2 regions of the Clostridium sp. Marseille-Q7071 genome follow, and region 2 is predicted to be linked to the other one. Evidence: a T-box and tRNA genes for the amino acid it is inferred to sense, from the RefSeq annotation. Region 2 holds a T-box; the other holds one or more tRNA genes.

Region 1 (4,887 bases), 1.1 Mb from region 2:
AGAATTCGATTCTTATAATATTGAGCAGAGGAAAAAAAATTCAGTAATAAAAATTCCACCAGAAGAGATTGAAACAGCATTATCCATTAATGATAAAGTGAAGCTTTTTACAATAAGTGATAAAATACCAAAAGAGGAACAGAATAAAATTAACGATTATCTCCAATATAAAAATCAAAAAATAGGAGTAAGAAAGAGCTTAGATGTATTAGAAAATTATTTATCAGAAAAAGAGCTTTATGAAGTTAAGAAAATAGCGAGAAAGTTCATAGATATGGATACTGTAGAGAATGCTGATTAATTTATATAGTAAATTTCTTAAAGATAATAATTTAAATATATTTTAGTATTTTCTAAGGCCAAGGTAACATTTTTATTTTTGAAATCTATATTATAACTAGAAGAATTTAAAATATTTTAGGAGTTGGTGATATGCCTTCTAGTAATTTAGCTTCAGTGTCAAATTTAATTCCTGCAATTTATAGTTTGGAACCTAAATCTATACTAGAAATAGGAGTTGGATTTGGCAAGATAGGATTTTTAGTTAGAGAATATTTAGATTTAAGAGAGAATAATGATGGTGGATATGCACCTTGGAATATATTAATAGATGGAATAGAAATATATGAGAAATATATCACACCAATACATGGTTATATTTATGATAATATATATATTGGTAATGCAATGAATATTTTAAATAAAAAGGATTTTCCTAAATATGACTTAATAGTACTTGCAGATGTTATAGAGCATTTGAAAAAATCAGATGGAAAAAAGCTATTAGAAGCATGCTTTAAGACATCGGATAGTGTTATAATATCAACACCATATATTTTTTATAAACAAGATGAATGCTATGGTAATGATGCAGAACAACATCTAAGTGGATGGGATATTAGTGAATTTAGAGCTATGGGAGCAAAGTATGTTTGGATATCGGGAATACTTTTATTTTCTATATTTACAAATAAAGTATTAAACTATAAAACAGATAATTTTTTAGATGATTTATTATTTGTAACTCCACAATTACATCATATTAAAGATTTAATAACAGTTTATTTATCCACTGATCAATATGACCATTGTATAGAAGCTTGTGAAAAATATGAAAAGTTTTTTAAAGATGATTCATTCTTTACAAACATGAAAACAGTTGCTTTAAATATGAAAAACAAAGAAGAGTTGCAATAAACTTTAATTTAATATATAAGATATACAATAATCATAATATGAGCAAATAGCGTGTATTGAGGAATTTTGATGCACATTATTTAATTGAATCTTTAGCTTTGAAATAAATCATATATAATTAAAACAATAATTGTAGCTATACGAAATATGAAGTAAAAATAAGAAAAATGGAGATAATAAAGTATAAATACTGAAAACGGTATAAAAAAAACTTGAAAAAATAGTTATAAAATTATATACTATTCCTTGTCAATGTTCTCAGGAATTTTCTGAAGAACTTGTGAAAATACTGGCATTCATTGATAGTAGAGTAGCTAATTTGTAGTGAATAAGTTTAAGTTCTACTTTAAATAGTCAGTTTTATAACGTGGAGGAGTTCCCGAGAGGCCAAAGGGGGCAGACTGTAAATCTGTTACGTTTCGTTTCGATGGTTCGAATCCGTCCTCCTCCACCAAATTATGGTCGCATAGCTCAGCTGGGAGAGCATCTGCCTTACAAGCAGAGGGTCACAGGTTCGATCCCTGTTGCGACCACCATTAAAAATTGTATAATATGCTGGCATGGCTCAACGGTAGAGCAGCTGACTTGTAATCAGCAGGTTGTAGGTTCGATTCCTATTGCCAGCTCCATAATACATGGAGGAGTTCCCGAGTGGCTAAAGGGGGCAGACTGTAAATCTGTTGCGTTTCGCTTCGATGGTTCGAATCCGTCCTCCTCCACCAAATTATGGTCGCATAGCTCAGCTGGGAGAGCATCTGCCTTACAAGCAGAGGGTCACAGGTTCGATCCCTGTTGCGACCACCATTAAAAATTGTATAATATGCTGGCATGGCTCAACGGTAGAGCAGCTGACTTGTAATCAGCAGGTTGTAGGTTCGATTCCTATTGCCAGCTCCATAATATATGGAGGAGTTCCCGAGTGGCTAAAGGGGGCAGACTGTAAATCTGTTGCGTTTCGCTTCGATGGTTCGAATCCGTCCTCCTCCACCAAGCAAAAAGCTACATTTGTTACCTTATTTTGAGGGCTCAAATGTAGCTTTTATTTTATAAATAATCATGTTTTTATACGTAGCAGTCAGAAGTCTGCTACGTTTTTTATTGCTTGTATACTGGAATTAAATTCCTCGTTTTTCAGACGAAATCCTTAAATTAACTTATTAATATGAAAATATTGCTTTATTTCTACTATTTTTCAATGATGCTTTAGTGAAAGTTTTAAGGCATGGCCAATAATGCATTAAAACAAATATCTTATAATATAATTAAAGTATGCATTTAGATATGGATTTATTTAAATTTGGAGGATAATAGTATGAGAGAAACGATTTACAATGTTTTGTCTAATATTATATTGCGTAGTCGTAATGCAACTAATGCCAAAGCTAATGTAGTCACATCAAGGCAATTTCCTTACGAGATTGAAATTATCGCTGAGAATCTATATGTACCGTGGGCTATAGCGATAAGCGATGAAGGCAAAGTGTATTTTACGGAGCGGTCTGGAGCAATTAGAATAATTGAAGATGGTAAACTTAATACTCAGCCGCTCATTACATTTGGTGCACCCTTTACAAGTCAGGGGGAAGGTGGATTAATGGGGATTGTGCTAGATCCAAATTATTCACAAAACCGTTATATGTATGTTATGCATTCATATGTAGAGGGTAATCAAATCTATAATCGTGTTGTCAGATTAGTTGAACAGAATAACAAGGCAACCATTGACCGGATTCTTCTAGATAAAATCCCTGGTGGACAAATTCACAATGGAGGAAGGATAAAGATAGGACCGGATCAGAAATTATATATAACAACAGGAGATGCAGGAAATTCTGCATTAGCACAAGAGGTAACCAGCACAGCGGGAAAGATACTGCGAATAGAATTAGATGGCAGTATTCCTGAAGATAATCCAATTATTAATTCACCTGTTTATAGCTTAGGGCATAGAAACCCTCAAGGCTTAGCGTGGAATTCAGAAGATATCTTGTATGAATCAGAACATGGACAGACAGGACATGATGAAATAAACATTATACGACCAGGAGCTAATTATGGATGGCCTCTCGTTCAAGGAAACGAAGAATCCAAAGAAGTTGTAACACAAAAACCTTTGATACACAGCGGAGAAGATACATGGGCACCTTCTGGTATTGCCTTCGTAAATCAAGGACCATGGCAAGGAAAATTACTAGTTGCTACTTTGCGTGGAGAACAACTACTTGCAATTTCATTAAATGAAAAAGGAACAGAAGTGGAGAATGTGGAATCATGGCTAAAAAGTGAGTATGGACGTTTGCGTGAGGTTATTCAGGCGAAAGATGGATCAATTTATCTGACAACTAGTAATATGGATGGCAGGGGCAATCCTAATATAGATGATGATAAGATTATCCGGCTCATTCCGAAAAAAAGTGATATTTAGAGAGCAAAAGAGAAACCACTTTGCTCATGGTATCATGTGAAAAATTTTTCGAGCTGCTCTCATGGATTATGCAACATCTTTCTTGTTCATTAATCCTACTTGCTTTTCTTTTGAAAAAAAGAAAAATAGGCAAAAGAAAACCAAATTGTGCTCACGTGGCCGATTGTATCTAATAGTGAGCTTGTTCCTATAGGGGTGATTGTAATAATCATAATTCTCAAACTAACAGTATTTTAATATGCTATTGCTACAGATAATAATCATAGAGAGCAAGAAAACAATGGCATTTATATTTACTTAACTTCCCAAAAGATATCTTTAGTAAGATGTCTTTTCTTATTTTCATAGAGAATTAATAGAAAAATTTTATCATTTTGAGAGTTATATAAGCAATATTGACAAGAAAATTCCATTATGCTAGTATTATCTGTAATTATTAGGCTGTAACTCCTATTGGTACTGTTGATTTTGTAATTTAGACGATTTCTAAGTGGTTAAGAGTACAGACTGTAAACTTGTTGGTGATTTGGAGACTTAATTCTCCACCAAAAACTAACTACTTAATGAATATATCAAGTTTTATGGTAAAATATTTTTTAATTACTAGAAAGGCAATTATAAATATGGAATATAGATTTCACATAGATATAAAAGAAGGATATGAAGACATGCTTATGCAATATTCAGAAATGCGAAGGCGGTTTTCAACGATACGTGATTTCAAAGCCAATCAAAATGACAAGGAAACTATATATGATATAGATTCCAACTATGGAGAAGGATGCATAAAAGTTTATAAACTAATGGGAAATGTAACACTTACAATTTTTGATGTAGTCTTCCACCATGATATTATAACAGAGTTTGATTTATCACAAGAATACTTTGAAGTAGAATACTGTGTTGCTGGTTGTTTATCCATAAAAGAGTCCAAGGTCGGCAATATGTGTTTGACTCCAAATGATCTTTCTGTATCAATGTCTCGAGGAACATGTGGTTCAGTAAGATATTGTGCCGGTCAGAAATATCAAGGGATCTCCATTACTGCTGAAAAAGGGACTATTGATTCTTATTTCGGAAGTTGTGGAATTGAACTTTGGGAGGATACAATAGAACAATTGGAAAATACACTTCGACAACAGTATTATCAAGGAATAAAAGTATCTCCTGAAATTGGAAATGTATTTTTACAAATATTCAATTGTAGTTTGCCTAAAAAATCAAAAATTTTATTTTTGAAAGTAAAGTAATGGAAATATTCTCGA
Region 2 (4,887 bases):
GTGTCACTATAAAGAACCTCTTTAAATTCTATATTCATTATATCTTTCACTTTATAAAGTAATTCCCCAATGTTCATCTTCTTCTCCTACCACCCTTATAAATTCAATTAGCATTTATATAGTAAATCTATATCCCTTAGTTACTATAGAATACTACTAATTGCTTTTAAATTAAAATTAAAAATATTACAATAATTTAACTAGCTTTAAGCTAGTTTTATATAAAATAAAAAATTGAGTAAAATTAATTTTTATATTGAATCAAAAATAAAATTTTATAAATTCATATACTTAAATAAAATCGTGACAAAGTCACGATTTTATTTAAGCTTTTAAAATTCATAATAATTATTTAAACTTTATCTTTTCTTATTAAATTATACCCTAAAAGTATAATAAAGGCACTTAAAATTCCTACTAACATACCTACAAATACATCACTAGGATAATGAACATATAAATAAATTCTTGAAAAACCTATAAGTACAGCAAGCACTATAGGAATTATTTTGTATTGAGGTAATAATATAAATAATATTGTAGCTACTGCAAAAGATGATGAAGTGTGTCCTGATGGAAAAGAAAAAGATTTAGGTATGTGTATCAATGGATCTGATATAGGATATCTAATAATTGGTCTAACTCTTTCCACCACATTTTTTATTATACCCTCTGTTAAAATAGTACTTAATAATAAGGAGCTAAGACAAAGCAGTCCTATATGTCTATAATCTTTTTTAAATAAACATATTACAGATATAATTATCCATATAACTCCTCCATCACCTAAATGAGTTATAATTGGCATTAGTTTATCAAATAATGGATTTCTTAATCCATGGTGTATAAAATCAATTAGTATTTTATCAATAGCATGAATACTCTTAAGCATATTTAATCTTTTCTCCCATTTAAATTCTCATATAAGTTATCTAAAAGAAAATAACAAATTAAAGATATATTGTATTTTATATCAGACAAGCTGTCAGATTCTACTCATAGTTGTACTATGAACATACGCTAACAACGGAATATGATTCAAAATATACTAACATACTGGCTTGTTATTTTTTTAAGATTTTTAACATAATTTATAGTAAAATATATTATTATTATTTTACTATAAATTCTTAACTATGTTAACCGAAAATTTTTATTGTTTTGATAGCGCTTAAATAACTTTCTCCATCAGAAGTATAAATTAAAGTTAACGGCGTTACAGCGACTCCTTTAGCTGAAACATGGTATAAATCTCCTTTTTTCTCACTACATATTCTAGAGATATAAAAACCTATAGTATCATGTATTATAAAGTATTCATCATAATATTTACCTAAATAAATTACAACATGACCATCTAGATACATAAGACATCCTGGAGTCATCGTATCCAATACTTTTTTCTTTTCTTCAATAGTCATATTTTCTATACACTTAGTTATTCCTATGGCCTTCTTCTCTTGCTGAGATGAATTTCTAGGAAGCATTAGTCCCATAGTCTTAAATACATCTACTACTAAACTGGAACAGTCTCTTCCAAAAAATTCTCCTCCCCATCCATACCTTTCTCCTAAGCATTTAAAGCTTTGCCTTATAATATTCTCTTCTGTATAAGGTAAATATCCATAACATACATCTTCACTTCTCGAAATTAATATTTGTGTAAACTTTAAACTTTCATCATAACACCTTACTGGAAGCCATACCACATAACTTCCACAAGGATACATATCATAAATAGTTTCTAAAATATCTTCTTCTTTTACTAATGGAAGTTTTACTCCCATATCTATAGGAATCATAGATATGCTTTCATCAAAAGGATTATATCCAGTATAAATTCTTCTACCTGTAACTACTAAAAATTCCTTAGCTTTTGTATATTTTAATATAGGTTCCTTTTCTCCTATAGCAATATCTTTTCTTTTAATCCATCCTTTATACGCATATGCTTTTATAAAATACCATTCTTTATCCTTGCTTTCATGTAAAATTACACAAGGATCGCAAATATTAATCGCCGTTTCCAGTAATCTATCTAAGTCATAATCCTTTGGATTTTTAAAAATTCTATCCTCTGTAGGATAAGATTTTATATGTGATCTTCTTGTAACCATTCCATACCGTATTAAGTTTTTTTCTTTTATAGCTTCTAAATTTAAATTTTTACTTAATTTTAGAAAATATTCTTTTTCTAAAATAAGACTATTTTTATATCTAATTGTAGAATGAGGTTTACTTATAGATAAAATCAAGTTCCGTAATTCCTGTCCACCAAGAAAATTTTGTAATAAAAATATATCCTCTACTATATTACCTTTCATAGATCTTTCATTATATCTCTTTATCTCATCATCACATATTATTATCCTCTTTGAAGTATTGCTATTATTTATCCAAAATTCAGGATATAACATCTCTGTTTTTACCCTAGCAACTTTTGAAGAAAATTGAGTAAACAGTACACTCACCTCTTTATATACAATATTATTATATATTGTATTAATTTTTCATGGATTATAAAACCATTAATGGTAGATTAATATTTACTAATCTTAAAAATAAGTATATTTTTAAGATTAAATTTATACAAAAAGTATTATTTTTTAATGCTTAATTACTATGTACAATTTTTTATTTTAGAAGTCGAATTATTGTATAAATTAAATTTTTACTGTGGAATCCTATAGTTATAACATACTTGCTGATTATATCTCTCATTGAAATTATTATTGACATCAAATTTATAAGTGATATAATATTATAAATATATATTTGTAATATACAAATTTTAATAATATGCATATGCTATTATTAAATAAATAATAAATGCAATGAAGAGAAGAGTAAGCTGCCTTACATTTACAGAGAGAGAATACATTAGCTGAAAGTATTCTTAAATAGAATCAGTTGAAAACCACCTCTGAGTGACTTTAATAAAGTCCGGATAAATCCGTTAAATTTTTTTAAAGTGGTATATCATAATTTTGATATACAATTTGGGTGGAACCACGGGTAATTATCTCGTCCCTTTTCTAATTATTTTGGAAAAGAGATGAGTTTTTTTATTTTATTGAAAAAATTCTTAAAGAAATAAAAAGTAAATAACTATAAAAAATTATATAATACTTTAGAATACTTCTCTTAAATTTATTTTTATATTATATAATTTTAGTAGTAATAAGTTTATTTAAATATAGTAATAATAGTATAAAGCTGTGAAGAGAAGAGTAAACTGCCTTATATTTACAGAGAGAGGATACATTAGCTGAAAGTATTCTTAAATAGAACCAGTTGAAGACCGCCTCTGAGTGACTCTAATAAAGTCCGGATAAATCCGTTAAAATTTTTAAAGTGGTATATCATAATTTTGATATACAATTTGGGTGGAACCGCGGGTATAGTATCTCGTCCCTTTTCTAATTATTTATAGAAAAGAGGCGAGTTTTTTATTTAAAAAATAAATTAATAATTCTCATGCTTTACTGAGAATTATCTATAATTGTCAATAGTTTTAAGGAGGTAAACAAAAATGATTAAAGTTACATTAAAAGATGGCTCAATAAAAGAATATGAAAACTCATTATCAGTTTTAGATATTGCTAAGGATATTTCTGAAGGGCTTGCAAGAGTAGCAACCGCTGGATTTGTTGATGATAAAACTGTAGATTTACGTTATATAGTTGATAAAGATTGTGAATTAAGCATTCTTACTTTTAATGATGAAGAAGGGAGAAATGCTTTTAGACATACAACGGCACATATATTAGCTCAAGCTGCTAAGAGATTATATCCTAATGCTCAGCTTGCTATAGGTCCTTCAATTGAAGATGGTTTCTATTATGATTTTGATCTAGAAAAACCATTTACTTCTGAAGATATAGAAAAAATTGAAGCTGAGATGAAAAAAATTGTTAAGGAAGATTTAAAAATTGAAAGATTTGAGCTTCCTAGAGAAGAAGCACTTAAATTAATGAATGAAATGAATGAACCTTATAAAGTTGAATTAATTAATGACTTACCTGAGGATTCTATAATTTCATTTTACAAACAAGGTGAATTTGTAGATCTATGTGCAGGTCCTCATCTAATGTCTACAAAATATATTAAAGCTATAAAATTAACTAAATTAGCTGGTGCATATTGGAGAGGAAATGAAAAAAATAAAATGCTTTCTCGTATATACGGAACTTCTTTCACTAAAAAATCTGATTTAGATGAGTATTTAGAAAGAATTGAAGAAGCTAAAAAACGTGACCATCGCAAACTTGGTAAAGAACTAGAGCTTTTCACATTGCTTGATGAAGGTCCTGGCTTTCCTTTCTTTTTGCCTAAAGGAATGGAGCTTAAAAATACTCTTATAGATTTTTGGAGAGAAGTCCATAAAAAAGCTGACTATAAAGAAATCTCTACTCCAGTTATATTAAATAAGAATTTATGGATTAGAAGTGGTCATTGGGAACATTATAGAGAAAACATGTATACAACTGAAATAGATGAAATGGATTATGCAATAAAACCAATGAACTGTCCTGGAGGAATGTTAGTATATAAAACAAGTCTCCATTCCTATAAGGATTTACCTCTTCGTATTGGTGAATTAGGCCTTGTACATCGTCATGAATTATCCGGTGCACTACATGGATTAATGCGTGTTCGTAACTTTACTCAAGATGATGCTCATATATTTATGCTTCCTGAGCAAATTAAAGATGAGATTAAAGGAGTAATAAGACTAATAGATGAAGTTTACAGCGTATTTGGCTTCAAATATCATGTTGAATTGTCTACAAGACCAGAAAATAGTATGGGCAGCGATGAAGAATGGAATAGAGCAACTGAAGCGCTTAGAGAGGCTCTTGTAGAACTTGAATATGACTATAAAGT

What was found. The T-box of region 2 lies ahead of thrS (threonine--tRNA ligase). A T-box ahead of a tRNA ligase gene usually reads a tRNA of that ligase, here a tRNA-Thr.
Region 1: it encodes a tRNA-Thr, which carries the amino acid that the T-box ahead of thrS (threonine--tRNA ligase) is inferred to sense. The anticodon was not compared.

What each region holds. Positions count from the first base shown of each region.
Region 1 is NZ_CBCOPR010000001.1:242,350-247,236, reverse strand. It holds gene ACWPW7_RS01130 (hypothetical protein) at 1-301, shown strand, start outside; gene ACWPW7_RS01125 (hypothetical protein) at 433-1,197, shown strand; tRNA gene ACWPW7_RS01120 (tRNA-Tyr) at 1,567-1,651, shown strand; tRNA gene ACWPW7_RS01115 (tRNA-Val) at 1,658-1,733, shown strand; tRNA gene ACWPW7_RS01110 (tRNA-Thr) at 1,752-1,826, shown strand; tRNA gene ACWPW7_RS01105 (tRNA-Tyr) at 1,835-1,919, shown strand; tRNA gene ACWPW7_RS01100 (tRNA-Val) at 1,926-2,001, shown strand; tRNA gene ACWPW7_RS01095 (tRNA-Thr) at 2,020-2,094, shown strand; tRNA gene ACWPW7_RS01090 (tRNA-Tyr) at 2,103-2,187, shown strand; gene ACWPW7_RS01085 (PQQ-dependent sugar dehydrogenase) at 2,510-3,622, shown strand; partial or broken gene ACWPW7_RS01080 (helix-turn-helix domain-containing protein) at 4,246-4,887, shown strand, end outside.
Region 2 is NZ_CBCOPR010000001.1:1,362,932-1,367,818, reverse strand. It holds gene ACWPW7_RS06455 (sigma 54-interacting transcriptional regulator) at 1-77, opposite strand, end outside; gene ACWPW7_RS06450 (phosphatase PAP2 family protein) at 353-892, opposite strand; gene ACWPW7_RS06445 (SH3 domain-containing protein) at 1,140-2,471, opposite strand; T-box leader at 2,826-3,035, shown strand; T-box leader at 3,210-3,419, shown strand; gene thrS (threonine--tRNA ligase) at 3,533-4,887, shown strand, end outside.